2 regions of the Thermacetogenium phaeum DSM 12270 genome follow, and region 1 is predicted to be linked to the other one. Evidence: predicted binding sites of a transcription regulator. Region 1 holds the regulator's gene; the other holds the start of a gene.
What was found. Region 1 encodes ArgR, which controls arginine synthesis, uptake and breakdown. Its sites were predicted from a motif close to ANTGNATAAANATACA; they were not measured.

Region 1 (14,555 bases):
GTAAAACAGGCGATAGAAAGCATGACCGGCCTAAAAGTGATTGAAGTCAACGTTCATGTGCAGGGAGTATCTTTTCCCGAAGCCCAGGAAGAGCAGCGGGTTAAATAGGGCGACGGAAGGGGCTTACAGATAGATGGGCATATCATACCGTTTTTTCGTTGCCGTCTTTGCCCTGTTCATTTTGCTCCTGGGAGGATGTGCCTTTGCGGTAGCCCTGGGATGGTCGCTGCCATTAACCCATCTGGAAGATTGGCTGGCGCTTCCGGGCAATCGTTGGGCGGTGGCCGCCGTCAGTGCCTTTCTTGTTCTGATGGCCCTCTGGATCCTCATGGCTGCCCTGCGCCGCCCGCGTGAACACGAGGTGATCATCCGGGAATCGCTGTTGGGCAGAATCGAGATTGCAGCAACCGCCCTGGAAAGCCTGATTCGCAGGGCCGCCCGGCAGGTGCGAGATGTACGAGAGGTCAAGCCGATCCTGCGCTCTGACCGCGAAGGCCTGGTGGTTCTCCTGCACATGAATATCAACCCCGATGCCAATCTGCCGGATATTTCCCAGGAGGTACAGGAAAGAGTGCAGGAATACCTGGAAAAGAAGGCAGGGGTTCAGGTATCTCAGGTGCAGGTGCTGATCCGGAGCGTTGCGGCTGAACAACGCCCTCGTGTGGAGTAGCCTGCGCTCCTCCAGGGAAGAGGAAGAAGGTGTTGCCAGATGTGGGACGGTAGAAGTTTTTCAGAGATCTTGCAGGAACTGCTCACGAACCACCGGGGTAAAGTGCTGGGACTGGCCCTCGGCCTGGCAGTCGGGCTGCTGATCATAACGTTCGGATTTTGGAGATCGGTTTTTATCGTCATCTGCGTTCTCATCGGCTACTTCTTAGGAAAGCGCTTTGACGAAGAGGGAAATTTGAGAGATTGGTGGGATCGCTTTTTCCGCTGACGAACTCCACCATCCGGGCAAGAAGGCGAGGAAACAAGGAGGTTCTCTATTTTGAGCAGGAGACGGGCCAGAGAACTCGCTCTGCAGGTTTTGTTTCAGGTCGACGTAGTCAGGGCGAACCCAGAAAGGGCACTGGAATATCTGCTTGCCGAGCATCAGGTCAGCGACGAAACCGCCGCCTTTGCGCGATCGCTGGTGAAGGGAACGCTGGCGAAGATACGGGAAATAGATGATTATATCAAGCGCTACTCCATTGAGTGGGATCTTCCGCGCATGGCCAACGTCGATCGCAACATACTGCGGCTCGGACTCTTTGAAATGCTCTACTACGGGAAAACCCCGCTCAATGTGGCCATTGATGAGGCCGTTGAGCTGGCCAAGACTTTCAGCGAGGAGAACTCCTGCCGATTCATCAACGGAATCCTTGGGCGCATCGCCAGAGAAGTTCCCCGGAATCCCGGCGATTAACCTTAAAGCCGGGGTTTTTTCTTTCTTGAAAACGGAAGAAACTTTCTATTGGGTGGCAGGAATTTGCATCACCGGAAACGAATATTATAAACGAATATTATACTTGTGACAGCCCTCTGACCGCTATGTTTCTTGTTTAAGGATGGCTACAACTACCATCTTTGCGCAACGGGAGCAAAATTTTCCCGGTTGCCTGCGCGTTATTGAAGCGAGAGGATGTGCAAGGGGGGGGTGAGTTAGGAGGGTATTTGATTTTTAACAACCTGTTTTCATAACAAATTTGAAGGAGGATGAAAGATGCCGGCAGAACTTTTAAAAGGTAAGCCTCTTGCAGACAAGATCAAGGCGGAAGTGGCGAAAGAGGTAGAGGAATTAAAGGCCAAAGGCGTTGCTCCGAGTCTGGTGGCTGTTCAGGTAGGGGAAAATGAAGCATCCCGGGTTTATACAAATGCTCAGAGAAAGAACGCCGAGCAGTGCGGAATCAAGTATGAGCTGCAGGAGTTGCCTGCCGATACCACCCAGGAGCAGCTGCTCAAACATATCGCCGGGCTCAATGCCGACCCCAATGTGACGGGCATTATCCTGCAGATGCCGTTGCCGCAGCATATCGATGCTAAGGTCTGTCAGTGGAGCATTGCTTACGAGAAAGATGTTGAGGGTGTAACACCGACGAATATGGGTCTGGTCACCTTCGGTAAACCCAGGCTTGTGCCCTGCACTGCCATGGGGGCTTTTGAATTGATTAAGTCCACCGGTGTCGATCTCTATGGGAAGGAAGTCGTGGTTGTCGGGCACAGCGATATCGTCGGTAAACCGGCTGCTTTGCTTTTGTTGAACAGCTTTGGAACCACAACCATTTGCCATATTGCTACAGGACAGAGAGGAATGACCGAATCACATGTAAGGCGGGCCGAAATTTTGGTTGTTGCTGTTGGAGTACCACACCTGATCAAGGGAGAGTGGATTAAGGAAGGGGCCATCGTTATCGACATCGGAATCAACCCCACCAAGGATGGCAAGATTCTGGGCGATGTGGAAACTGAGGCGGCAGCCGAAAGGGCAGCCTGGATCACTCCGGTTCCCGGTGGTGCCGGAACGGCAACAACGGCAATTTTGATGCGCAACACAGTGGAAGCAGCTAAGTGGCAGATGGAGAAAAGGTCCTGAGTTGAAAATGATATGAGCGGAGAACTGGATTATGTGGGAGGTCCAGTTCTCCTTTCCTTGTCCAAAGTCTAATAATGAAGGGGGCATTGAGATGACAGCAGTGCGTATCGCAGGGAAGGAAATGGCAGCGCAAGTCAGGGAACAGCTTTCCCGGGAGGTCGAAGAGCTGAAAAGTAAAGGCGTCACCCCCAGTATGGCCCTGATCCTGGTAGGGGATGCCGAGGATTCCGCCCTCTACGTGCGTTCCAAGGCAAAGGCCTGTGAGGGCGTTGGGGCATTTGCCGAGACCCATCACCTTGGGGCGGATACTACCCTGGAGCAGCTCCTCGATCTCATCGACAGGCTCAACAAAGATGATAAAGTGCACGGGATTCTGGTGCAGTTGCCGCTGCCGGAACACCTCCATGAGTACGAAAAACGGGTAATGGATGCCATTCTTCCGGAAAAGGATATAGATGCCTTCCACCCCGTCAACATCGGCAACATGGTGATCGGGGACGACTGTTACCTGGGAGTTACCGCCAATGCCTGTGTCAAAATCCTGGAGAACATCGGAGTGGACTTTAAGGGCAAACATGCCGTTGTCGTCGGCTGGTCGATTGAGATCGGAAAGCCCGTCACCATGATGCTCTTTGAGAAGGGATGCGCGGTGACCCTGGTGCACCCGGATGAGGACTTCGTTCCCTATACCAAACAGGCCGATATTATCATTACGGAGGTCGGGAGGCCGCGCGCCATTACCGGTGAGATGATCAAACCGGGCGCCATTGTTATCGATACCGGGGCCAACTGGGTTGAGGGGAAATCGGTGGGTGATGTGGATTACGACAGTGCCGCCGAAGTCGCCAGCTATATCACACCGGTCCCCGGCGGTGTAGGCCCGATGCGGATCATCATGCTGATCTATAACCTCGTGGAGGCGGCTAAACGCAAAGCCGGAGTTCGTTAGTGCTGAAGCGCCGGATCTATCGTGTGGGAGAGGTTACGGGATATTTACGCGATTTGCTTGAGGCCGACCCTCTGTTAAACGACCTGTGGGTGCGGGGGGAGATCTCCAATTTCAAGCGCCATCCGTCGGGACACCTCTACTTTACTTTGAAGGATAGTGATGGCAGCTTGCGCTGCATGATGTTCAGAGCGCGCAGCAGCCGCCTTCAATTTCTGCCGGCCGATGGAATGGGAGTTCTGGCGCGGGGTTATATCAGCATCTACGAACGGGATGGGCTCTGTCAGTTCTATGTAGAGGAGCTCTCTCCTGACGGACAAGGGGCGCTCTATCTAGCCTTCTGCAACCTGAAGGAGCGCCTTCAGAGGGAGGGGCTCTTTGCGCCGGAGCATAAGAAACCTCTCCCCTATCTCCCCCGGAAAATCGGCGTCGTTACTTCACCTGCTGGAGCTGCCTGGCGTGACCTGATTACGATCATCAGGCGGCGCTTTCCGGGAATGCCCGTTGTGCTGGCGCCTGCTGCAGTGCAGGGAGAACAGGCGCCGGGGGAGATCTGCGAGGCACTGGCTGCTCTCAATAAACGCTGTGATATCGATGTGATCATCGTGGGACGAGGGGGAGGTTCCTTAGAGGAGTTATGGGCCTTCAACACCGAAGAGGTGGCGCGCGCCATTTTTCGCTCTCGAATACCGGTTGTCAGCGCAGTCGGTCATGAGACCGACTACACTATTGCCGATCTGGTTGCCGATCTCCGCGCCCCTACTCCTTCTGCAGCCGCCGAAATGGTTGTTCCCTGCCGGGTGGAACTGGAAGAGAAGATCCGCCGCCTCAAGGAAAGGTTGGAAAAGGCGATCAGCGTTAATTTGAGTGTGCGGTGGGAAAGAACCCGGGCGTATTCCGAAAAAAATCTGGGCGGCTACCTAAAGAGGATCATCCGGTTGCACAAACAGGACATCAGGATCCTCAGGCTGCGTTTGGGGAGTGGGATGCGGGCGCTTTTGGATCGGTCCGCCGGAGAGACCAGAGCGCTGGCCGGGAAGCTCAATGCTTTAAACCCGCTGGCGGTGCTGGAGCGAGGGTTCAGTCTGTGCCTGAACCCGCAGACAGGCGGGATTGTTCGGGACAGCGCTGCCGTTGAAATCGGCGATACGGTGACGGTCATTCTCAGGAAAGGGAGTTTAAGCTGCCGGGTTCAGGGAAAGAAGGAGGATCCCGAGTGGAAGAACAGGAAAACCGGGAAGAGTCATTAACAGAAGAATCACTAACATTCGAAGCTGCTCTGGAGAAGCTGGGCGCTGTCGTTGCCGATCTGGAAAGGGGTGACCTTACTCTGGAAGAGGCCCTGGCCTCTTTTCAGAAGGGGGTGGGCCTGCTGCGGTATCTTGTGCAGAAGCTGGATGCCTTTGAGGAACAGGTTGAAGTGCTGCTTAAGGACTTTGAATCTAATGCACCTGCCTGGCTCGGCAACCATGATTCCGGAGGGGGTTCCCGGTGAACTGGCAGCAGGAACTCACCACCAGGGCGGACCTTATCAACAGCAGTCTGCAGTCCCTTCTGCCTCCTGCCAGCTGTTATCCTCCTGTTATTCATGAGGCCATGCGCTACAGTTCTTTTGCGGGGGGCAAACGCCTGCGCGGGGTACTCACCCTGGCGACTGCGGGGATGCTGGGGTTGGAGGAAGAGCGAGTGCTGCCGGCGGCAGCTGCCATCGAGATGATCCATACTTATTCTCTGATCCACGACGATCTCCCGGCGATGGATGATGATGATTACCGGCGTGGCAGGCCGACCTGCCATCGGGTTTTCGGAGAGGCCATCGCCATCCTGGCCGGAGATGCTCTCCTGACTCTGGCCTTTGAAACGCTCTCCCGCCTCGCCGAAGGTGGGTTTGCTTCCTCTGTAGTGCTTCAGGTCATCCAGGAGGTAGCTTCCGGTGCTGGATCCCGGGGGCTCGTCGGCGGCCAGGTGGTTGACCTGGAATCAGAAGGGAAGGATATAGAGGCCTCTGTTCTCGAGTACATTCACCGCCATAAGACAGGTGCCCTCTTCCGGGCGGCGATAAGGAGCGGCGCTATTTTGGCAGGTGCAGGGGATAAGGAGCTGACAGCGCTTACCGGGTATGCCGAGGCCTTCGGACTGGCCTTCCAGATCACCGACGACATTTTGGACCTTGCCGGGAGTGAGGAGAAGCTGGGGAAGAAGACCGGACGCGATCTGGCCAGAGGAAAGGTTACCTATCCCGGGCTGTTCGGGATGAAAAAGGCGCGGGAAATGGCGGCATGCCAGGTGGAAAAGTGTCTGATGAGCCTGGCCGTTTTTGGTCCGGAAGCAGAATTCCTCAGGGAAGCAGCGCTTTATCTCCTTTCTCGCCAAACTTGAGCCCTTTGCCGGCGTTCATCATGGCTTTCGGCCCGTTCCGCCTTTTAACAAGTTCAACTGCTTCTGCTGTTATTTGTTTAGTGTATCTATTTGTGTTATAATAACGCGCATAAAGCCGGTAAAGCCCGGCTGTACGTGAGGAAACAGCAGGTGGTGCAGTATTCTAGTCGCTGAGACCTGCTTCAAAGGCGGGCCTAAAAATCCGTCAAGGGCACATCGATGAAGTTCCTGGTGCTGGCTTTCAACGCCCAGTTGGGGGCTTGTGCTGGGAGTTAAGGAGAAAGGGCGATCTACAATGGCATGTAGGCGTTGACCCTTTCTCCGCGGAGGCTCAAGTTCGTGGGATAAAACCTACGGCTTTGAGTTAAACCTGCATGCGGTGCCAGATGAGCGCTGTGTGCAGTGTAGCCTGCCTTGAGTGGTGCTGGTGGATGCCGTAAAAAGGCTTTTTGACCGCAAGGGCCCTGCGGAAAAAGCCTGTGCTGAAACCTTCACTGCAAAAGAGGCTAGAAGCCGGTCGAAGCGTTGAGGAAAACTCCTAGACTGTCTGCCCTGCCGGCAGCATCTGTCGGGGATTAAAGTGTGGACTAAGTGGTAATCTAGCCCTGTTACCGGCAACGGAACAGAACGGGCTTAAAGGGGAACCACCAGAACGGCGACGTTCTGGCGCCTCGTTGGGAAAACCTGCTAGACCTAAGCCACAATATTTACCCGGCAGGTGACCACCTGCAGATATTGTTTTATGTTATTTAAGGGTTGGAGGATGAGGTGATAACCTTACCCCAACCTCTTTATATAATTTTCCCGGTTGCATTTATGCATTGATGGAGGAGATGAATGTCAGATCAAGGCAAATGGCTGCGCCGCGCTCTCAGCAACGCACTTCTAACCTTTGTGCTTAGCATCCTCTTCAGCTATCTGTCAGATCTCTTACTGGGCAGGATCACAGCTCTTTTGTTAGGGTTCGTCATATTATTGATTGTTATACTTATCGGTGTTCTATTTGACATTATCGGTTTTGCTGCTGCGGCGGCGGACGTCGGCCACATGAATGCCAGGGCGGCCAATAAGGTATGGGGTGCGCGGCAGGCAGTTAAATTGATCAAGAACGCCGATCAAGTGGCGATCTTCTGTAATGACGTCATGGGTGATATCTGCGCCACGGTCGGCGGTGCCGTCGGGGTAGCCATCGTATTCCGGTTGCTTGCCGGTCATCCCGGTCTCGATACGACCTTGTTGATGACGTTGATGACAGGCCTGGTCGCTGCATTGACTGTGGGAGGTAAAGCGATAGGTAAAGGTTTTGCGCTTAATGAGGCTACTGAGGTCATGTTCCGAATCGGTCAGATAGCTGCTTGGATAGAAAAAATAACAGGATACGAGTTCTTCTGTCCGGTGAAGAAAAAGGTGAAGAATTGTGATTCTTGAAAAGATTAACGCCCCTTCTGATCTGCGCGGTCTGACCTTGCCCGAACTGGAGAAACTGGCGGAGGAGATCAGGTCTTTTTTATTGAAGGTGGTCTCGCGAACCGGCGGACATCTTGCCCCGAACCTGGGAGTCGTAGAGTTGGCCATTGCCCTTCATTATGTCTTTGAATCCCCACGTGATAAGATCATCTGGGATGTGGGGCATCAGTGCTATGTACATAAGATCCTCACCGGCCGCAGGGACAAAATGGAAACGCTGCGGCAGTACAAGGGATTGAGCGGTTTCCCGCGATGCTCCGAAAGTGACCATGACTGCTTTGAAACCGGGCACAGCAGCACCTCCATTTCCGCAGCCTTGGGCTTTGCCATCGCCCGCGATCTCAAGGGGGAACAACACTCCGTCCTGGCGGTGATCGGGGATGGGGCGCTGACTGGAGGGATGGCTTTTGAAGCCCTAAATCACGCCGGGCAGTTAGGTACCCGTTTAATTGTCGTCTTAAATGACAATGAGATGTCTATCAGCAGAAATGTCGGAGCTCTGGCAAACTACCTCAGCAGACTGCGCACCGATCCTCTCTACTACCGCAGCAAGGAAGAGATTAGGGACGTGCTCCGCCGCATCCCCAATATCGGTCCGCGTGTTTTCAAAGCTGTAGAGCGCTTTAAAGACAGCTTTAAATACCTGCTCGTTAACGGAATTCTCTTTGAGGAGCTCGGGTTTACGTACCTGGGGCCGATAGACGGGCATAATATCGGGCTCTTGATACAGGTTATGGAGCGAGCCAAGGGGTTGCCGGGCCCCGTTCTGCTACATGTCTCTACTGTCAAAGGAATGGGTTACCCCCCTGCTGAAAAATATCCCAACAGGTTTCACGGAATCGGTGCCTTTGATTTAGCAACTGGTGAGCCTCACCCTCCTGGACCTGCTCCGAGTTTCACTGAGGTTTTCGGTGCCACAGTTGTTCGACTGGCGGAGCGCCATCCCTACCTGGTGGCAATCTCTGCCGCTATGACCGATGGTACGGGGTTGCGTGATTTTGCAGAACGATACCCGGACCGCTTTTTTGACGTGGGGATTGCCGAAGAGCATGCCGTCACCCTGGCCGCCGGCCTGGCCAAGGCCGGATGCCTTCCTGTAGTTGCCATTTACTCGACGTTTTTACAGCGGGCCTACGATCAGATTGTGCACGATGTTGCCCGGCAAAAGCTGCACGTGGTATTTGCGCTCGATCGCGGCGGAATTGTGGGTGATGACGGGGAAACCCATCAGGGGATCTTCGACCTTTCTTATTTGCGGCATATACCGGGAATGACCGTGATGGTTCCTAAGGATCAGAGTGAACTGGTGGCGATGCTCAAAAGTGCCATCGACTATCCGGGGCCTGTGGCCATCCGTTATCCTCGAGGGGCTGGCCCCTTGATCGAGGTGGAGATGGACCCCACGGCCCTGCCTCTCGGCAGGGGAGAGGTGCTTCGGAGAGGCCGGGACGTGGTAATATTTGCCGTTGGGCCTCTTGTTTACCATGCTCTGGAAGCGGCAGCAATGCTGGCAGATGAAGGGAAGGATGTTGCCGTCGTCAACTGCCGTTTCGTCAAACCGCTTGATGAGGATCTGATTCTGGACTGGGCGCTGAAGACGGAAAAGGTCTTGACGCTGGAGGAAAATGTTCTGGCGGGGGGATTTGGTAGCGCAGTGCTGGAGCTGCTGGCGGCTCGCAATTATCGCGGTGAAGCAGCCTGCCTCGGTGTGCCCAACTGCTTTCTAGAACACGGGGATCCCCGCATCCTGCGGGAGGCTTTGGGGCTTGACCCTGCGGGGATTGCCAGATTTATCAGGTCGAAGGGTTGGTAAGGAGTGGGAGGCAGGAAGAAGCGACTTGATCAGCTTCTCGTTGAAAAGAATTATTTCTCCAGCCGTGAGCAGGCTCGGCGGGCGATTATGGAAGGTGTCGTTTTCTACCGGGGGCAGCGTATTGAAAAACCAGGCACGTTCGTGGACCCTGAGGGTGAGATCGAAGTTAAAAGAGATCCCTGCCCCTTCGTCAGCAGGGGTGGGCTCAAACTGGATGCAGCGCTGGATGAATTCGGAATAGATATCGGCGGCCGGGTAGTCCTGGATGCCGGGGCCTCTACGGGGGGATTTACCCAATGCCTTCTCAGGCGGGGAGCTATGCGGGTTTTTGCCGTTGATGTCGGCTACGGCCAGCTTGCCTGGGAGCTGCGCCGCGACCCTCGGGTCGTCGTCCTGGAGAGGACCAATTTGCGCTATCTTACCCCGGAAAAGCTGGGGACAAAGGTAGACCTTGTTACTCTGGATCTTTCCTTTATTTCTCTAGAAAAGGTTTTCCCCGCCGTCAGAGAGCTGCTGAGAGATGAGGGAGAGGTTGTCGCCCTTGTGAAGCCCCAATTCGAAGCCGGCCGGGCTCTCGTAGGTAAGGGGGGAATTGTCAGGGCACCGGAAACTCATTGTAGGGTTTTGGAAAAGGTCATCGCCGATGCCAGGGGAAGCGGTTTTCTCATGAAAGGTGTTACTCATTCACCGCTGCTGGGAGCGGAAGGCAACCTGGAATTTTTCTTATGGCTGGTGGCCGGAGAAGAGAAACATTCCGAACAAGGGTTAGTGGAACGGGAACTATCGGAAATGGTTCGCACCGTTGTTCTGAGAGCACACGATCTGCTGTTGAACAAGGGTGGCGGTGCCAGGTAGCTGGGAGGAAAAGATGAAACGGATAGGTTTGGTTGTTAATTATCGAAAGGCACGAGGCGGAAGATTTCTCGATATTTTAAAAGGATGGTTCGAACAGCGGGGGATCAGTGTTGTTCTGCCCCGCTATATCGAAACCGGTGAGCCGAGTTACGGTTGTCCTCTTCTTGAGTTCACCGAAGACGTGGATATTATCATGTCTCTCGGCGGGGACGGGACACTTTTGGGAGTGGCACGCCAGGTGGCCGAGAAGGGGACTCCGATCCTGGGTGTCAACCTCGGCCAGTTGGGCTTCCTCACCGACCTGGAAATGCCCGACCTCTATCCTTCCCTGGAAAAACTTTTGAAGGGTGATTATAAAATAGAGCCGCGCATGATGCTGGCCGCCGAGGTGCTGCGGGAAGGTTCTAGGGTGGCCAACTTTGTCGCCTTGAATGATGTCGTTATCAACAAGGGTCCGATATCCCGCATCATCAGGCTGGAGACCTATGTTGGAAACGATTACCTGGCTACCTACCGGGCGGATGGAATTATCATTGCTTCTCCGACCGGTTCTACCGCTTATTCCCTTTCGGCTGGAGGTCCTATCGTCAATCCGGAGCTGGAAGTGATGATCGTAACCCCCATTTGCCCGCATTCCCTTTATGCCCGTCCGTTCATCCTTTCCCACAATCAGGAGATCAGGGTAGTTCTGAAGTCCGATTCCCCCGAGAATATGGTGACGATTGACGGGCAGATCGGTTACCCTTTGCAGAAAAACGATTGTGTGATTATCCGGAAGGCTGCTGTTTATACCAATTTGGTGAAGGTCAAAGGAAGGTCGTTTTCCGAAGTTTTGCGACTGAAGATGCGGGAGGGAAACCGCTAGTTAGAGATTTTTAATTTAAGGAGGACAGGAACTCCTTTGAAACTGCGACGGCAGCAGATGATTCTGGAAATCATAGAGGAAAAACCAGTTGCGACACAGGAGGAGCTGGCCGAAGAGCTGCTGGCAAGGGGAATTAAAACCACTCAGGCCACCATCTCCCGGGACATCAAAGAGCTGCAGCTGGTCAAGGTTCCGGTTGGGCCTAATGTTTACCGCTACGCCCGGCCGCACAAGCTGGAGCCACCGCGCAGTAATGAGCGCCTTCGCCGGCTTTTCAGGGAAAACGTAGTCAAAGTTGATTTCAGTGAAAACCTGGTGCTCATCAGAACCCTCCCTGGTGCTGCTCAGGGGGTTGCCTCAGCCCTCGACCATGCCGGCTGGAAGGAGATCATCGGAACGGTGGCCGGTGATGACACAATTCTCGTTATCGTCAAGCCGCGGGATGTGGTGGTTCAAGTGGTGGAACGCCTGGAATCACTATTGAGGTGAGGTCGAAGGTGCTAGTCCAGCTCGTCATCAGAGACTTTGCCCTGATCGATTATGTGGAGCTTCATCCCGGACCGGGGTTAAATGTTTTAACTGGGGAAACCGGTGCCGGCAAGTCAATTATCGTTGATGCCATGAATCTGCTGGTGGGTGGCCGGGCATCTACGGAACTGGTGCGCACAGGCGCAGAAAAGGCCTGTGTTGAAGGGCTTTTTGATTGTACAGATTACCTGCACGTCGCCGAAAAGCTGGTCGAACTCGGGGTTCCCGTCAGTGAGGACGGAACCCTGTTGCTTTCTCGGGAAGTGGTGCGGGAGGGGAGAAGCCTTTGCAGGATAAACGGGAGGATAGTCCCCCTGGCAATGTACCGCTCGCTGGGGGAACTGCTGGTGGATCTGCACGGGCAACATGAGCATCAGTCTCTCTTGCGCGTAGGCCAGCACGGTGAGTTGCTCGACCGTTACTGCGGGCGTGAAGTTCTGCAGCAGCGTTCACTCGTTGCCGATCTGTACCGGCGCCTTGTAATGGTGAAGGAGGAATACGAACAGCAACAGGCTCATGAGGCAGAAGTAACGCGCCACCTGGAATATCTGCGGTTCGCTGTGGCGGAAATCGACCGCCTTAAGCCGCGCCCCGGCGAGGAAGAGGAGCTGCAGCAGGAGAGGGAGCGCTTCCGCTGCGGTGAAAAACTGGCCGGTCTGGTCAAGGAAGCTCTGGAGGAACTGGCAGGCGGCGGCAGAACTGCTCCTGCCTACGATCTTCTGAGCAGCGCCGCCCAGAAGCTGCAGGAGATAGGGAAGCTTGACGGTTCCATGGAGGAGCTTTGTTATGAGTTGAATGATATCGTTTACAGGCTGGAGGATGTCGTTGAAAGGCTGAGGTCCTACCAGGACAGACTGGAATTTGACCCTCAGCGCGCCCAGGAGGTGGAGGACCGGCTTTTTGCCCTGCGGGGACTGATGCGCAAGTACGGGAATTCCCTCGCTGAGGTTTGCGCCTTTCGGGAACAGGCCGCGGCCGAGATCGAGGGAATGGAGGGGGCAGCCGGACGGAAGGAGGCCCTGGCAGACGAATACCGGCGTTTGACAAAGGAGTATGATGCCGAGGCTAAAAAACTGTCCTCATTAAGGCGTGCCGGTGCGAAGCGTTTTGTTGCCGCCGTTCTCAGGGAATTGGAAGGTTTGGGCATGGAGAATGCCCGCCTGGAAATCGGCTGGAAGGTGTTAAGCGACCCCGGGCCTAAAGGATATGATGAGGTCGAGTTTCTGTTCAGCGCCAACCCGGGCGAGCCCTTGAAGCCTCTGGCTAAAATAGCCTCAGGAGGCGAAATGTCGCGCGTTATGCTGGCACTAAAGGTGATTCTGGCGGAAAATGACCGTATACCTACTCTGATTTTCGATGAAATCGATGCCGGGATCGGAGGGTTGACGCTGCAGGCGGTGGGCGAGCGCCTGGTTGCTGTGGCCGGGGGGAAGCAGGTGTTGTGTGTCACCCATGCACCGCAGATCGCGGGGAGGGGGCAGAGGCATTTTCGCGTTGAAAAGACCTTTTCGGGGGAGAGGACGTGTGTTTCCGTTCGCCTGCTTCAAGAGGAGGAGAGGATCGACGAGCTGGTGAGAATGCTCGGTAATTCCGGCAAGAAGGAAATTGCCCGGAAGCACGCCCGGGAGATTCTGAATAGCAATTTGTCTGTGAATAAAACAGGAAGGTAGAGGTTAATTTAATCCTAAGAGGATACGGCTCGGAGGAACAGCCCAACAAAAGACTGAGGAGTGAGGCAACATCAAAGCCAGCGATCGCCTGAGAATTCCCGGTCTTTTTTTCTTTGTGCTAGTTGCAGTGACCGGATATCTCTTCCTGTTTCAGATAAGAGCTGTGATACCCCCTCTCATACGTATTAATGTGGGAGAGAAAGTTGAGCTGGGAACCCTTTTCCCGGATTATCTTGCCAAAAGGATTTTCGCTCTTATAGACGATGGAGAGGGAAACCTGATCTGGGAGGAAGAGGGGTTTTTGCTCGGCAGTACCCAGGCCGCAATGGAAAAAGCACCTATTGCTGCGGCACCAGGCCTTTTCAAGCTTGAACTGCGTCTTTTTGGGTTCGTTCCTCTAAAAAAAGTTATCCTTCAGGTAATCACACCGGTAAAGGTGATGGCCGGAGGGCAGTCGATTGGCGTCATCTTGAACTCCACCGGGGTACTGGTTGTAGGGTATTCGAATATCCCTGGAGTGCTGGGTACCGGATCCTGTCCGGCACGAGAGGCGGGAATTATGCCCGGCGATCTCATTATTAAAGTCGAAAACGCAACGGTTCACAGCGATGTTCAGATGAGTTTTTTGATCGACGAACTGGCCCGGAAACGGGAACAGATCCGGCTGCAGGTAAAACGCGGGGGGCACCTTCGGGAGTACTGGGTGAAACCGGAATTCTGTCGGGACACGCGGCGCTACCGGATCGGGCTTCTCGTCCGTGACGGTGCTGCCGGAGTAGGGACACTTACTTTTTATGAAGCCCAAACGAAGAAGTTCGGTGCCCTCGGACATGAGATTACGGATTCCGAGAGCGGAAGAGCCCTGGATCTCAGCGATGGGAAGATCGTCATGGCATCGGTGCAGGGAATTCAAAAAGGGGAAAGGAGCCGCATTGGGGAGAAAATAGGGGTCTTTTTTAATGAGAGCGGTGTTTCGGGAAGTATCACCAAAAACACAAAATACGGCATCTTCGGCACGCTTCATCGAGACTTAACGAATCCTTTTTTCTCCCATCCTCTGCCTGTCGCCATGAGCAGTCAGGTGCATGAGGGCACTGCTACCATGCTTACGGTGTTGAGCGGTGAAACCATCGAGGCGTTTCAAATTTACATAAAGACTGTCTTCCCCAGACCGCGCCCCGACGGCAAGTCGTTTATTATTGAAATAACCGATCCCGATCTGCTGCGCCGGACTGGAGGGATTATTCGGGGAATGAGCGGCAGCCCCATCATACAGAACGGGAAGCTGGTTGGAGCGGTTACCCATGTTTTCGTCAATGACCCCAAGCGCGGCTACGGGGTGCTGGCCGAGCTGATGCTGGAAGAAGTGGGGTTGATCCCGGCGACGAAGAACAGCGCGCCAAACAGCTTGCTGCTGAATAAAGATGCAAAACCGTTTTTAAAGCCCGCCTACTACCCCC
Region 2 (14,555 bases), 940 kb from region 1:
CACAGTGGTGTCCAGCCCTCCGGAATACGCCAGTACGACCTTTTTTAACTGCATTATGACGCCCGGCCTCCGCAGAATCGGGGCGCTCCCGGCAGCCTTCCTCCAGAGAAGTAACCTCTCCTCACCCTACAGCTCCCGGGAAAACGACTCCCGAAAAGCACCGCGGCAAGCGGGCACGCACCTCCTTTGATTCTATTAGGGTCTCAGTCTCAGCTTAAAGTTATAGTCAAATCTTCAAACGATCAGCCCTATAATAAGCGGCCCAGGTTCCAACAAGCAATCTCCTCCCCGCACCTCCCGGATGGAAAGGTTTGACTTTTAAGAAGCGGGTAACCGGGAACGCCGGGAATAACATCAGGCAATAGGGGATAACGACAGGCCTTCTCCTGCCGCTACATCAAGAGAGCCATGATCGCCTTATGAGCGTGGAGGCGGTTCTCCGCCTCATCGAAGACAACGGACTGCGGCCCATCCATCACCTCATCGGTGATCTCCTCACCCCGGTGGGCGGGCAGGCAGTGAAGCACGATTGCATCAGGAGCCGCCTTTTTCAAAAGAGCGCTGTTCACCTGGTAGCGCCGGAAGACCTTCGACCTCCGTTCCTGCTCTGCTTCCTGGCCCATGCTCGCCCAGAGGTCGGTGTAAATCACATCCGCATCTCGGACCGCATCCTCAGGATCCTCCGTCACTTCCAGCTGCACGCCGGTAGCGGCGGCATCGGAGCGTGCCTCTGAGAGAATCCCGGAGTCCGGTTCATAGCCGGGCGGGCAGGCAACGGTCATGTGCACTCCCATTTTGGCGCAGATCTCCAGAAGGGAGTGGGCGACATTGTTTCCGTCTCCGATGAAGGCCAGTTTCAGACCGGCCAGCCTGCCCTTATGCTCCTCCACCGTCATCAGATCGGCGATCACCTGGGTGGGATGCACAAGATCCGTCAGCCCGTTGATGACCGGGATGGAGGCATAACGGGCGAGCTCCACCACATCATCCTGGGCAAAGGTCCTGATCATGATCCCATCCAGGTACCGCTCCAAAGTGCGCGCCGTATCCGCCAGCGATTCCCCCCGCCGCAGCTGGATGTCCTGGGCGCTCAAAAACAGGGGATACCCACCCAACTGCACCATCCCCACCTCAAAGGAAACCCTCGTCCGGGTAGAGGGTTTGGTAAAGATCATCCCCAGGGTCTTTCCTTTCAGAACCGGATGCGGGACCCCTTCTTTCAGCTCCTTCTTCAGGCAGTGAGCAGCATCCAGAATCAACCTGATCTCTTCCGCCGTGAAATCCGATATGGTCAGAAAATCCCGCCCTTTCAAACTTTGGTCGAGATAAACAGCGGTCATCCTTCTCTTCCCCCTTTGATTAAAATCGAATAAAATCTCTTCTTGCCCCCGCCTCCTCTACTATCGGTGCCTTCCCGGCTCAGCAGGCATCGGCAAGAAAAACCTCCAAGGCCTGCTCCACGATCTCCAACGCCTGATCCACATCCTCCTTCCCGATGACTAAGGGGGGCAGGAAGCGGATCACTTTCTCCGCCGTGCAGTTGACGAGAAGTCCCCGCTCCTGGCAGAGGGACACGAGGCTCTGGCCGGGCCGGTCCAGCTCCATTCCCAGCATCAAGCCGACACCGCGCACCTCCCGGATACAGGGGAATTTCTTCCGGAGGGACTCCAGGCGCTTTTTGAAGTAAGCCCCGGTCTTCGCCGCCCTCTCAACGAGCCCTTCCTCCTGCAGCACCTTGAGGACGGCCCTGGCTGCCGCACAGGCCACCGGGTTCCCCCCAAAGGTGGAGCCGTGAGTGCCCGGCCGGAATGCCCGGGCGACCTCTTCCCCCGCCACCGCAGCGCCGATCGGCAGCCCCCCGCCCAGGGACTTGGCCAGGGTGAGGATGTCGGGGCGCACCCCGTAGTGCTCGAAGGCAAAAAACTTCCCCGTCCGCCCCAGCCCGCACTGCACCTCATCAAAGATCAGCAGAACGCCATCCTTATCCCGCAGCTCCGCCAGGGCATTCATGAACTCACCGGTAGCGGGATAGACTCCCCCCTCCCCCTGTACCGGTTCTACCAGGACGGCCACCGTATCCGGCGTCACCGCCTCCCAAAGCGCTCCCACATCATTAAAGGGAACGTGGCGAAAACCGGCAGGCAGAGGGGTGAACCCTTGTGAAAATTTTTCCTGACCGGTAGCGGCGAGTGTCCCCAGGGTCCGGCCGTGGAATGAATGCGTGAAGGTGATGATCTCCGGATTCTCCTTGCCGCGCTCATACCCGTAGCGTCGGGCGAGTTTGATCGCCGCCTCATTGGCCTCGGCCCCGCTGTTACAAAAGAAGGAGCGGTCAAGGCCGCTAAAGAGCGCCAGTTCCCGGGCCAGCTCAACAGGCGACTCAAACCAGTAAAGGTTGGAGCAATGGATCAGCTGCTCCACCTGCTCCCTGACGGCCGCCACAACCCGGGGATGGCAGTGGCCTACGGAATTGACGGCGAGTCCCCCCACGAAATCCAGATAGCAACGACCTTCGGCATCCCAGACCCGGGCTCCTTCCCCCCTGGCGACGACCAGAGGCAGCTGTGCATAATTCTGCATCAGGTACCTCTTTCCCATCTCCATAACCTGCTCCCCCGTCACAACCTTCAGCCCCTTTCCCGATCACTCTTTGACTACCATAGTACCGACACCCTCATCTGTGAAGACCTCCAGGAGGATGGAGTGCAAAATTCTGCCGTCGATAATGTGGGTGCGCCCGACCCCATTCTCGAGCGCATGGACACAGCACTCCACCTTGGGAATCATCCCCCCGGCGATAATCCCCCTGGCGATCAAATCGGGCACCTCATCAACCCTGATCACCGAAAGGAGGCTCCCCGGGTCATTCCTGTCTGCGAAGATCCCCTCCACATCGGTTAAGAGCACCAGTTTGTTGGCCTTTAAGGCAGCGGCAACGGCACCCGCCACATAATCGGCATTGATATTGTAGCTCCTCCCGTCATCCCCCACACCGATGGGGGCGATCACCGGTATATAGCCTTCGTCCTTGACCGTCTCGATAATCTCCGGATTGATCCTCTCCACTTCCCCCACACACCCCAGGTCGACCGGCTCTTCCCCCGGGGGTGCAGGAATGGTCTTTTTGCGGGCGGTGATCAGCCCGGCATCCTTCCCGCAGAGTCCGATCCCCTTGCCGCCCAGCTGGTTGATCAGGGTGACGATCTCCTTATTCACCTTGCCGGCGAGCACCATCTCCACGACCTCCATGGTCTTCTCATCGGTGATCCGCTGGCCGTGCACAAACCCCGTCTTCATCCCGAGCCGCTCCAGCATCTCGTCGATGGCCTTCCCGCCCCCGTGGACGATAACCGGATGAATTCCAACCAGCTTCAGCAGAATACAGTCGGTGATCACCCCCCGTTCCAGCTCATCGCTGATCATAGCCCTGCCGCCGTACTTGATGACCACCGTCTGTCCGGAGAATTTCCTGATATAGGGCAAGGCCTCCACGAGTATCGATGCCTTTTCTAAAGGAGTCAGGACCATCCCTTTCCCCTCCCTCTAAGTCCGGTAGTGAGCGTTGATGCGCACGTAGTCAAAAGAAAGGTCACAGCCCCAGGCCGTTCCCCGACCACCCCCGGAGTGCAGATCCAGGGTGATGGTCACCTCTCTCTGCGACAGGATCGAGCGGGCCTTCTCCTCGTCGAAGGCAAGGCCCATCCCCCGGGCCGCCACCTGAAGATCGCCCAGAAAAACATCCACCAGGTTCGGGTCGAAGGGAACACCGCAGGCACCGGCAGCCGAGAGGACCCGCCCCCAGTTGGCATCCTCGCCGAAGATGGCGGCCTTGACCAGGTTGGAGCCGGCCACGGCTCGCGCAATCTTGCGTGCCTCCGCTTCGCCTGGTGCCCCTTTAACCCGCACCTCCAGCAGCTTGGAGGCTCCCTCCCCGTCGCTGGCAATCATCTTGGAAAGCTCCACACAGACTGCCAGGAGGGCATCCCTGAAGAGGGTGAACTCCGGATCGCCGGCAGTGAGGGGTGAATTTCCCGCCCTGCCGTTGGCCAGGAGCACCACCATGTCGTTGGTGCTGGTGTCACCGTCGACTGTAATGACATTGAAGGAGCGGTCGGTCGCCCAGCGCAGGGCCTGCTGCAGCGCAGGCACTTCTACCACCGCATCCGTTGTAATAAAGGCGAGCATCGTCGCCATATTCGGGTGGATCATCCCCGAACCCTTGGCAATCCCCCCGACGGTTACCTCCTTATCGCCCAGGGGCAGCCGGATTGCACACTCCTTGGTAGTGGTATCGGTCGTAAGAATGGCCTCCGCAGCAGCCCCTCCACCGTCGACGGAGAGGGCTAGAGCGGCCTTTCTGATGCCTGCCTCAATCTTCTCCATGGGAAGATACTCACCGATAACCCCCGTGGAAGCAACAATAACCTGCTGCGGAGGTACCTTCAGAGCCTCCCCGGCCACCTCCGCCATGCGCCGGGCGTCGGCAATCCCCCGCTCACCGGTGCAGGCATTGGCAATACCGCTGTTCACAACGACAGCCCGGGCCTGCCCTTCCGTCTGCATCAGGTGCTCGCGCGTCACCAGCACCGGTGCTGCCTGCACCTGGTTTTGAGTAAAGAGCGCAGCGGCCGCAGCGGGTGCCTCCGAATAAAGGAGGGCCAGGTCGCGCCTTCCCCTTTTACGCACCTCTGCCGCCATACCGGCGGCCAAAAAGCCCTTCGGAGCTGTTATACCACCAGGAACCATTTTCCACTTCTGATCGTACAAAGCCAACTCCCGTTTCCCGTCAACAACACTAAATCCTACTACATTGCGGCCCCGACTCGGGAAAGAGATTGGACCCTTGGGACCTGCTACCGGGAAGACGGGCTACCCCCTTTCCTGATAGATTTTCAATCAAAGCCTGGCACGGCCATAAGTAATCAGCAGCCGGATATCCGCCTGATTTTAAGGGTACAGCCCCGGTCCTGTAAGCCCCGTCACCTCCGGAAGGCCGAACATGAGATTCATGTTTTGCACCGCCTGCCCCGCCGCCCCTTTTACCAGATTGTCGATGGCGGACACAACAACGGCCTGCCTCTCTGCGCCGGAGGTGACTCCGAGGAAGCACCTGTTCGTTCCCAGGACCCACTTGGTTTCCGGCCATTCCCCGGCGACCGCAACCTGCACAAAGGCCTCACCGGCGTAGAACTCCTCGTAAATCCGCCTTAAGGATGCGTCATCCATCGGGCGCTCCATTCTTGCGTAAACGGTGCTCAAAATCCCCCGTGTTACCGGAATTAGGTGAGGGGTAAAGAAGACGTCGACTTGGCCGCCCGATAAGACGCCGGCATAATAGGAGATCTCCGGCGTGTGGCGGTGCACTCCCACCCCGTAGGCCCTGATATTTTCGTTGCACTCGGGGAAATGGCATCCCAGGCTCGGCGACCTTCCCGCCCCCGAAACCCCCGATTTGGAGTCAACAATCACCGTCGACCGGTCGACCAGCCCGTGTTTGAGAAGCGGCGCTAAGGCCAGGAGAGCGCTGGTGGGGTAGCAGCCCGGATTGGCTACGAGCTGCGCCGCGCTGATCGACGAGCGGAAGAGTTCCGGCAGGCCGTAGACGGCATCCTTCAACAGTTCCGGGGCGCCGTGCGGCACTCGGTACCACTCCTCGTACAGCTTCACATCGGGAAGGCGAAAATCGGCAGCCAGATCGATCACCCTTTTCCCTCTCTTCAGGACCTCCCTGGCCACGGGGGCGGAAACCCCGTGCGGCAGGGCCAGAAACACCACATCTGCCCACGCTGCGAGATCCGGAAGCTTCTCCATACCCCAAATCTCCCGATCGACATGTCCGCGCAGATGGGGAAAAACACGGTCGAGGGCCTCCCCCACAAAATCCCGCGAGGCCACCCTGATCTCCTCTATCTCCGGATGCCGGCAGAGGATCCTCACCAACTCCTCCCCGACATAGCCGGTTACTCCCACGATTCCTGCTTTCAAACCCATAATCCCATTCTCCCCTTATCTATGCTCTGATAATCAAGGTTAGACCTTCTGTCCGCGACACTCCTAAACCGCAGGATAAGCCTTTTACCGGAGCCCCGGCATAGAACGCCAAACAGCGCTTTTTCAGAAAGAGAAGTCCTAGGAGGGTTTATATTTTAAGACAGGAGACCCACTACAAAACATTGCTTATTATTATACATACCATTGCATAAAAATACAACCACATCTCATTAAACTTAAGCAACTTTTTAGGAAACTAAAACTTAATTCCAGCTCCCGGTACGGCGGCGACACCGGCATTTTAACCCGCCCTTTACCGGGGAACAAGCGGCCAGAGACTTTCGGCGAAAAAGAATGACCAGTCATCCTCGCTTCGCCTGTTCTGTTAACCGGCCTTCCATAGGTCGCTCGCCGGTAGACCCCTCGGGTATTTTCATACTCTGCTGGTGCCGCCGCTGGCGGCATGGTGGTTTCCAGAAGGAAAAAAGGCCCGGCTGGGCCAGACAAGGCAGCAACAAGAAGGAGCAACGGCGGTCAGCGCTCATTAATAATCTCTAGCTTTTCCCCGCACTTCCGGCACCTTCCGCCAGCAAGTCCCTTGATCTCTACTCCGTATCCGGAGCGCTCTATCAGGAGATGTCCGCACTGAGGGCAGAAGGTATCGTTGGCGTCCAGCTCCCAGGCGTTCCCGATGTAGACATACTTCAGCCTGCGGCGGGCGATGTCGCGCGCTCTGAGCAGCACCTCCAGGGAGGTAGGGGGCTGGTCGAATTTGTAGTTGGGGAAGTAGCGGGAAAAGTGAAGAGGAATGGAGGTATCCAGAGAGGCAACCCAATCCACAAGGGAGGCGATCTCCTCCTCACCATCATTTTTCCCTTCGACAAGCAGGTTCGTGATCTCCACGTGACAGAACTCTTTCGCCATTTCTACCGTCCGCAGGACCGGTTCCAGCCTTCCGGAGCAGATTTCCCGGTAATAGCCCTCCGTAAAGCCCTTGACATCGATGTTCATGGCGTCGATCAGGGGGAGAAGCTCAGCCAGCGGCTCCCTCTGGATGTACCCGTTGGTGACCAGGACGTTTTTCAGCCCCTTGCCGCGGGCCCTCGCCGCCGTATCATAAACGAACTCATACCAGATCAGAGGCTCCGAATAGGTATAGGCGATACCGATGGACCCGCCGCGCTCCCGCGCCTCCATGGCGATCGCAACCAGCTCTTCCGGCGTTACCTGGCGAAAGGCGGGGTCTCCGTGGGCGATCTCCCAGTTCTGACAGAAGCCGCAGCGGAAGTTGCAGCCGAAGGTGCCCACGGAGAAGATGTTTGCACCCGGGTAATAGTGATAGAGCGGCTTTTTCTCGATGGGGTCAACCCCCCAGGAGGTGATCTTTCCGTAGTTCAGGGTGTAAAGCACTCCCTCGATGTTCTGGCGCCCCCGGCAAAAACCCCGGCGCCCGGGAGCAATCTTGCAGTTTTGGGGGCAGAGGTGGCACCAGACCCTATCCTCATCCAGCTTTTCATAGTACCTTGCTTCCTGCACCGGCCATCCTCCTCATCGATAGCGGACCACTTCAAAACGGAAGATCTGCACCGGTTCACCGGGAGGGATCCCGGCCTTTTGGCGGGCGATGCTGAGCTGCTCGGCGACGGTGTCCACTCCCTCCAGATCCGGAAGCAAGAGCCCGGTCCGGCCGCGGCTCTTGACAATAACCCCGTAGCGCTTCGGGTCCAGCTCGGCCTCCGATTTCACAGGCTCAAAGGGGGTCAGGACATCCACCGAAAAATCGATCTCGGGGAGTTCTTCCAGCTTCACCGGCCAGAAGCGGGGATCATCCACGCCGGCAGCCACGGCGTTATGGATGATCTCGGCGGCTATATTCTCCCTGCAGGGCTCGACGGTTCCGATGCAGCCCCGGAGCTGACCGTGCTTCTTCAGAGAGACGAACACCCCGGCCTTACCCTCCATCCCCTCGGGAACTGGGTCCGGAACGGGCATTATCTTTCCGGTGCGCAGATAGTATTCCAGGCTTTCCCGGGCCAGCCGAACATGGGGGGACCTCTCTACCGGCCGCCCCTCAACGCGCTCCTCCCCTTTACCGGCTTCGCTTTCCCCCTGCTTCCCCTGCAGCCTGAAGCCTGCCACCAGGTAACCGACCCCAAAGGGGCCCTCATAGGAATAGATCTCCGGCTCTACGCGATAATCTTTGAGGGCGCCGAGCATCATGACGATCGGGCGCAGCCCGCACTCACCCGCATCTTCAATGAGGTCCTCAGGAAGGTTGAGAATACGCTCGACATCCATCCTCTCCAGAGACTCCTTGATGATGCGGTCGAACTCGCTCCCCCTTGGATTATACCCCGCCGGCGCTCCCGGCAGGAGGCGGTGGGAGAGGTCCCCACTGGCGATGAGAGCAATCCTCTGCGGAGACTTTTCCAACACCCTTCCTAAGGCCTGCCCGAACCGGTAAAGCGTCCTCAAGGGAAGCAGGCTGATCCCGAACGCAGTAATGGGAAGGTCCAGTCCGGTCCTCTTCAAGTAATAGAGCGGCACGGTGATCCCGTGGTCGAGGCTTCCGGGATCGTAGGAGTACCAGTCGGCGGGATCGACACTCACCACTTCTACCCCCTCTCCGGCCGCTTCTCTGGCAACGGCGCCAGCCAGAGAGAGATCTACGGCAACCTGAAAGGAGACCTGAGGAGCGCCAAACCCGGCGAAGCCCCCTTCTATCTTCTCTGTTCCGAGATAGCCTACCGCATCCCGCAGGAAGCAGCCGTGGGGGCTGATAAAAACAAAGGAATCTGGGCGAGCCTCCCGTACGGCCTCGGCCCACTTGCGCATGGCATTGACGGTCTCCTTCACCTTTTCCAGTTCATTCCCTCCCACCTCCGGCACAATTATCGGAGGGTGTGGGGATAATCCGGCGAAAACAAACACCTTTCTCACCATCCTCCTGGAAAATAATGAGCAGCCTTATTTACCTGATTCCCTTTTGGCAAGAAGATTCCTTCTCAGGTTTTCCCAAAAAGGCCTTCAATATTTCGGATAAGGCGCTCGAAATGAAAAAATCTCAGCGTCTGGACGGCAGTGGAAACTCCCTTCTGGCATATCTTATTTTACCCGACGGAGAGGGTTCGAGAGAATCGCAGTAAATCAGGTTTACCCTGACGGGCCCCAACACATCCTCGATCTTCTCCAAAAATTGTTTAACTTCAGATGAATCAAAGAGCTCGCTTTTGACTACCTTCAAGGTCACATTCTCCGGGTCGTGCTGGATCAGTTGAAACTGCCTGATGCCCTTCATATTTCTGGCGATATGGTTCCAGTAATGTCCATGGACTATTTTACCATCAAGGGAGAGGAACAGATCGTCGACTCTCCCCTCGATCCGCTTCAAAGTGCGCAGCGATCTGCCGCACGGGCATCGCTCTGGCGACAGACTGGCCACATCTCCCAACAAGTAGCGAATTCTCGGCATGGAATAGTTATTGAGATCTGTTACCGCCACCAACCCGCTTCTCCCATCCTCGACCCTTTTCCCCGTTTGCATGTCGATTATCTCCAGGATCAGGTTCTCTTCAGATATGTGCATGCTCCCGGAAGGGCACTGGAAGGCGATGATCCCCCCGTCCCTGGCTCCATATTCATTGATGACCGGCCCCCCCAGATACCTTTCAATAACCGCCCGCTGTTCGTCAAAAAGCGTTTCGGCGGTGGAGACCACACCTTTCAAAGGCCTCTTAATCCTGAGGTTATGCTCCCCGAGGAGGGATGCGAAGGCGCTGAGAGCAGAGGCATAGCCGTAAAGATATTCCGGAGCAAAGGATTCGATCAGGCGAACGTAATGGGAAATCTGCCGGGGGTCCAGACCATATGCCGGGATTATGATCCTGTTTTTCAGAAATCTTTCCTTAAGCCTGTAGATTAGGCTCTGGTTTTTCGACAGCTCCAGCGGTGCCCCCCAGATCATCACTGAGGGATCGCTCAGCTCGATACCCCACCAGGACAACCCCCTCCAGCGAGCAGCTTCGTAATACTCCACCGTCACCCTATCCAGGTAAAAATGGACGGGTTCACCAGTTGAACCACCGGTTCTGTTGGCGATCAACTCGGATTTGTCGCTGTTGTCGGATAAATACCTGTCCGCGTGCCGCACGAAGTGACTCTTGGTCAGCACCGGAAACCCTTCCAGCGCCCGGTGGGGATCCCTTTCCACAGTCGTCAACAAACCGGCCAGTTCCTTATATGCCGGAACGTTCTTGAGGCAGTGTATCAACAGCCTCTGTAGCTTCTCCATCTGAAGGGAGCGGATCTGATCGGCGTCGTACCGCTCGCTATCCTGCAGTTCCCTTAGATAATGGCGGATTCTATTCCCTTTGACCTTTTCCATCAAAGGAAAAACAACCCGCTTCACAAAATACTTCCGCAACTCAATAACCTCCCGGTGACTCTTGAACTCAACCACCAACATTGTTGTTATTTTTAATCCATAATGTTTACAAATGTTGATAAATATATCTGACAACGATCCGAAGCGGTTAGTTAAACAGTCCGCTTTCCCTCCCGCCGCCTACTTCCCGTCAGCCCCGCACGACCTCCAGGTTCACTTCGTCTCCTGATAATTAATAATCCGGCTCTCTGGGTTCCGGTTCCCCGCTGAAATAGCGGACAACCCCGGCGTAAACGCACCAGGCCAGTTTGTTCTGGTAAACAGGATCTTGAAGAAGGGTCTCCTCACGGGGATGGGAGATAAACCCCGCCTCCACGATGACCGCAGGGCAGCCAACACTGCGGAGGACGAAAAAATCTTCCGGCTTGATCCAGCGGTAGCTTTCACCCACCGTCTTGATCAGTTCCTGCTGGATCAAACTCGCCAGCCGTTTGCCCTCCCGCGATTGCGGGTGGTAGAAGACCTGGGCGCCCCAGCAGTCGGAGAGGGAGATGGCATTAACGTGGATGCTGATAAAAAGATCCGCCTGGTATTTCCTGGCTATCTCAACCCGGGCCTCCAGATCATCCTTTTGGCGCAACCTGAGCTGTGCCCGGTATCTTTCATCACTCAGGTCGTAATCACCCTCCCGGGTCAAGATCACCCTTGCCCCGGCCTGGTTGAAGAAGACGGCCAGCCGGCGGGCCAGCTCCAGGTTGATATCCTTTTCCTGCACACCGCTCTTCCCCACACATCCCGGATCGATCCCCCCGTGGCCGGGATCGACGACGATGACCTTGCCGGCAACAGACCAGGACAGCGCTTCAATCGCCTGGCGCTCCCGGTAGGAAACATAGTAGGGGTACAGCGCCCCCGCAAACAACAAAGCGAGCACCAAAGCCCAAAAAACCTGCCGCTTCAGGCGGAACACCCGTAAAAAAATAAAACCCCGCAAAGCCTTCCCCCCTCTTCCCTCCCTAAAAATGTTATGCGGAAAGATGAAGGATTATCCGGACTTAAAGCCGGCAAAAAAGGGGCTTGAAAAATAAAAGTGACGGAAGGTAAATCCGCCACTGACAACGGTTAGCGCTTGGAGAATTGCGGTGCCTTGCGGGCTTTCTTCAAACCGTACTTCCTTCTTTCCTTCATCCTGGGGTCCCTTGTCAGGAACCCGGCCTTTTTCAGGTGAACGCGGAGGTCGGGATCGGCCTTCAAAAGGGCACGCGCCAGTCCCAGACGGATCGCTCCGGCCTGACCGCTGATTCCGCCGCCCCTAACAGAAGCGATGACATCGAAGCGGCCCTCCGTCCGGGTGAGTTCCAGCGGCTGCCGGATCAGCACCTGCAGTGTGCGCTTTGGGAAGTATTCCTCGGCAGAGCGTCCGTTGACGACGATCTTTCCCTCCCCGGGCACAATTCGCACACGAGCCACCGCGGTTTTGCGCCTGCCGGTTCCTTGATAGAGTACCTGCGCCAAGCGTCATACCCCCTTTCTATCCCGATATTTCCCAGGCTTCCGGCCGCTGGGCAGCATGCGGGTGATCCGGCCCACGGTAAACCCGCAGCTTCTTGATAACCTGCCTGCCAAGGCGGTTGTGGGGAATCATTCCCCAGACGGCCCTCTCAATCACTCTTTCCGGCCTGTTCCGAAAGAGCGTCGCGAAGTTCGTCACCTTCAAACCCCCGGGGTAGCCGGAATGGTGAATATAGAGCTTATTGTGAAATTTCTTCCCCGTAACTTTGACCTTTTCGGCATTGATGACAATCACATGATCCCCTGTATCCACATGCGGGGTGAAGGTCGGCTTATGCTTGCCGCGCAGGATACGCGCCACTTCACTTGCCAGCCTGCCGAGAGTCTTGCCAGTGGCGTCGATGAGATACCACTTGCGCTCTACTTCCCCCGGTTTAGCCATATATGTACGCATAAGAGTTTACCTCCTTCGACATTTCCATTCCAACAGCTTTTATTCTAGGAAATCGGCCACACCCTGTCAAGGAACATTCCTTTCTCCTCGCCCGGATAGTAAACCTTTACCAGGTAGAGCCCCTGCGGGGGAAGCGCAGGGCCTCCTTCTCCCCGCTCACCCCGGTCAAGAATCTCCTTAACCTGTTGCGGCCGCATTTTCCCCCGGCCGACCTCCAGCAGGGTGCCGACCATCAGACGCACCATCTTATAGAGAAAACCATCGGCGGTAACGGAAAAGCAGATCCAATCCCCTTGCTCATCTATATCAAAAGAAAAAATACGCCGTACTGTGCTTTGAGCACTGCTGCCGGTAGCCGAAAAGCCCTGAAAATCGTGCTCTCCGTGAAAGAACTGTACCGCCAAGCGCATGGCAGTCAGGTCAAGGGAATAGGGGTACTGGTAGCAGCGGCTGCGCCAGAGGGCGGTGGGTCTTCTGCTGTTCAGAATCAGATAGCTGTACCTCTTCCCAACGGCACCATACCTGGCATGAAAAGAGGTATCGGCCAGGGCCGCACTCAGCACAACCAGATCGGGCGGTAAGAGACCGTTTAAAGCCGCCGGAAAACGCTCCACAGGGATGGAGGAGCAGGTATCAAAATGCACCACCTGCCCCAAGGCGTGAACGCCCTTATCCGTCCGCCCCGCTCCCACTATCTTGATTCCTTCTCCGGTGAGACGGGCCAGGGCCTCTTCCAAAACACCCTGTACCGTGCGCAGCCCGGTGCCGGTTTGCTTTTGGAAACCGGCAAAATTCGTCCCGTCATATTCCAGGCATAACCTGACGCGACGCATGATCTTTAATTGTTAGACCAGTTCGATCAAGGCCAGGGGTGCTCCATCCCCCCGGCGGTACCCCGTCTTCATAATCCGCGTGTAACCACCGGAGCGCTCCTTGTATTTGGGAGCTATCTCATCAAACAGTTTTTTGACAACGCTTTCATCAAGGAGGTAAGCCAGTGCCTGCCTCCTGGCGTGCAGATCCCCCCGCTTACCCAGGGTAATCATCTTCTCGGCCAGCCGCTGGATTTCTTTGGCGCGGGTTTCGGTCGTCTCGATGCGCTCTTCCCTTAAAAGGGAGGTAGTCATATTCCGCAGGACCGCCCGCCGGGGGTCTTTCCGCATACCCAACTTGCGGTACATTGCCAATTCACCTCTTTCTAATCCTCGCTCTTCTTCAGAGAAAGTCCCAGTTCGGCCAGTTTTCTGTCAACTTCCTCCAGCGATTTTTTACCCAGGTTGCGTACCTTCATCATCTCTTCCTCGGTACGCTGGGTCAGATCCTCAACGGTATTGATTCCGGCGCGCTTCAAACAATTGTAAGAGCGCACCGATAGCTCAAGCTCCTCAATCGGCATTTCCAGGATCTTGCTCTTCTCATCGACCTGTTCCTCCGGTTCCGGATCCTGTTCGGCGGTATTTTCGGTCAAACCGGTGAACAGCTTGAGGTACTTGATGATAATATCGGCAGCCTGACTGACGGCCTCCTCCGGCGTCAGGACGCCATTACCCCACACCTCCAGGATCAGCCGGTCGTAGTCGGTCTGTTGCCCCACCCGGGTGTTCTCCACAGTGTAATTGACCTTGCGAATAGGGGAAAAGATGGAATCAACCGGAATGTCTCCGATTACATGCTCCGCCTTCTTGTTTCTTTCCGCGGGAACATACCCGCGCCCCTTCTCTACGGTCATTTCCATAAAGAGGCGGCCGTCCGGCTCCAGGGTCGCTATATAAAGCTCAGGATTCACCACCTCAATATCCGGGCCGGTGATGATATCTCCGGCGGTAACCACTCCCTCCCCCTGGGCCTCAATACGGATGGTCACAGGCCCCTCTCCGTACATCCTCAGGGCCAGACCCTTCAAGTTCAGGATGATATCGGTGGTATCCTCGCGCACACCCGGTATGGTACTGAACTCGTGGAGCACGCCTTCAATCCGCACCGAGGTTACGGCCGCTCCTGGCAGTGAAGAGAGGAGAACCCGGCGCAGGCTGTTGCCCAGCGTCGTCCCGTAGCCGCGCTCCAGCGGCTCCACCACGAATTTACCGTAAGTATCCTTCTCGTCCTTCTCTACACACTCAATACGAGGCTTTTCAATCTCGACGAGCAACAACAACAACCTCCTTCCCCGTCCACCCGAACGGATTAACGGGAATAAAGCTCAACGATCAGGTG

Region 2: the regulator ArgR is predicted to act here: its motif matches at 6,195-6,210, upstream of argC (N-acetyl-gamma-glutamyl-phosphate reductase).

Annotation. Positions count from the first base shown of each region.
Region 1 is NC_018870.1:1,634,994-1,649,548, reverse strand. Features, by position in the region: gene TPH_RS08165 (Asp23/Gls24 family envelope stress response protein) at 1-108, shown strand, start outside; gene amaP (alkaline shock response membrane anchor protein AmaP) at 134-670, shown strand; gene TPH_RS08155 (DUF2273 domain-containing protein) at 710-937, shown strand; gene nusB (transcription antitermination factor NusB) at 989-1,405, shown strand; gene TPH_RS08145 (bifunctional 5,10-methylenetetrahydrofolate dehydrogenase/5,10-methenyltetrahydrofolate cyclohydrolase) at 1,703-2,572, shown strand; gene TPH_RS08140 (bifunctional 5,10-methylenetetrahydrofolate dehydrogenase/5,10-methenyltetrahydrofolate cyclohydrolase) at 2,664-3,521, shown strand; gene xseA (exodeoxyribonuclease VII large subunit) at 3,521-4,768, shown strand; gene xseB (exodeoxyribonuclease VII small subunit) at 4,735-5,013, shown strand; gene TPH_RS08125 (polyprenyl synthetase family protein) at 5,010-5,897, shown strand; gene TPH_RS08120 (hypothetical protein) at 6,735-7,325, shown strand; gene dxs (1-deoxy-D-xylulose-5-phosphate synthase) at 7,318-9,177, shown strand; gene TPH_RS08110 (TlyA family RNA methyltransferase) at 9,181-10,032, shown strand; gene TPH_RS08105 (NAD(+)/NADH kinase) at 10,046-10,897, shown strand; gene argR (arginine repressor) at 10,934-11,386, shown strand; gene recN (DNA repair protein RecN) at 11,395-13,095, shown strand; gene spoIVB (SpoIVB peptidase) at 13,286-14,555, shown strand, end outside.
Region 2 is NC_018870.1:2,570,880-2,585,434, forward strand. Features, by position in the region: gene TPH_RS12610 (argininosuccinate synthase) at 1-57, opposite strand, end outside; gene argF (ornithine carbamoyltransferase) at 393-1,340, opposite strand; gene TPH_RS12620 (acetylornithine transaminase) at 1,420-2,598, opposite strand; gene argB (acetylglutamate kinase) at 2,644-3,528, opposite strand; gene argJ (bifunctional glutamate N-acetyltransferase/amino-acid acetyltransferase ArgJ) at 3,544-4,746, opposite strand; gene argC (N-acetyl-gamma-glutamyl-phosphate reductase) at 4,948-5,991, opposite strand; gene amrS (AmmeMemoRadiSam system radical SAM enzyme) at 6,526-7,527, opposite strand; gene amrA (AmmeMemoRadiSam system protein A) at 7,540-8,934, opposite strand; gene TPH_RS12650 (phenylacetate--CoA ligase family protein) at 9,056-10,414, opposite strand; gene TPH_RS12655 (N-acetylmuramoyl-L-alanine amidase) at 10,608-11,369, opposite strand; gene rpsI (30S ribosomal protein S9) at 11,498-11,890, opposite strand; gene rplM (50S ribosomal protein L13) at 11,907-12,341, opposite strand; gene truA (tRNA pseudouridine(38-40) synthase TruA) at 12,386-13,174, opposite strand; gene rplQ (50S ribosomal protein L17) at 13,187-13,522, opposite strand; gene TPH_RS12680 (DNA-directed RNA polymerase subunit alpha) at 13,540-14,490, opposite strand; gene rpsD (30S ribosomal protein S4) at 14,526-14,555, opposite strand, start outside.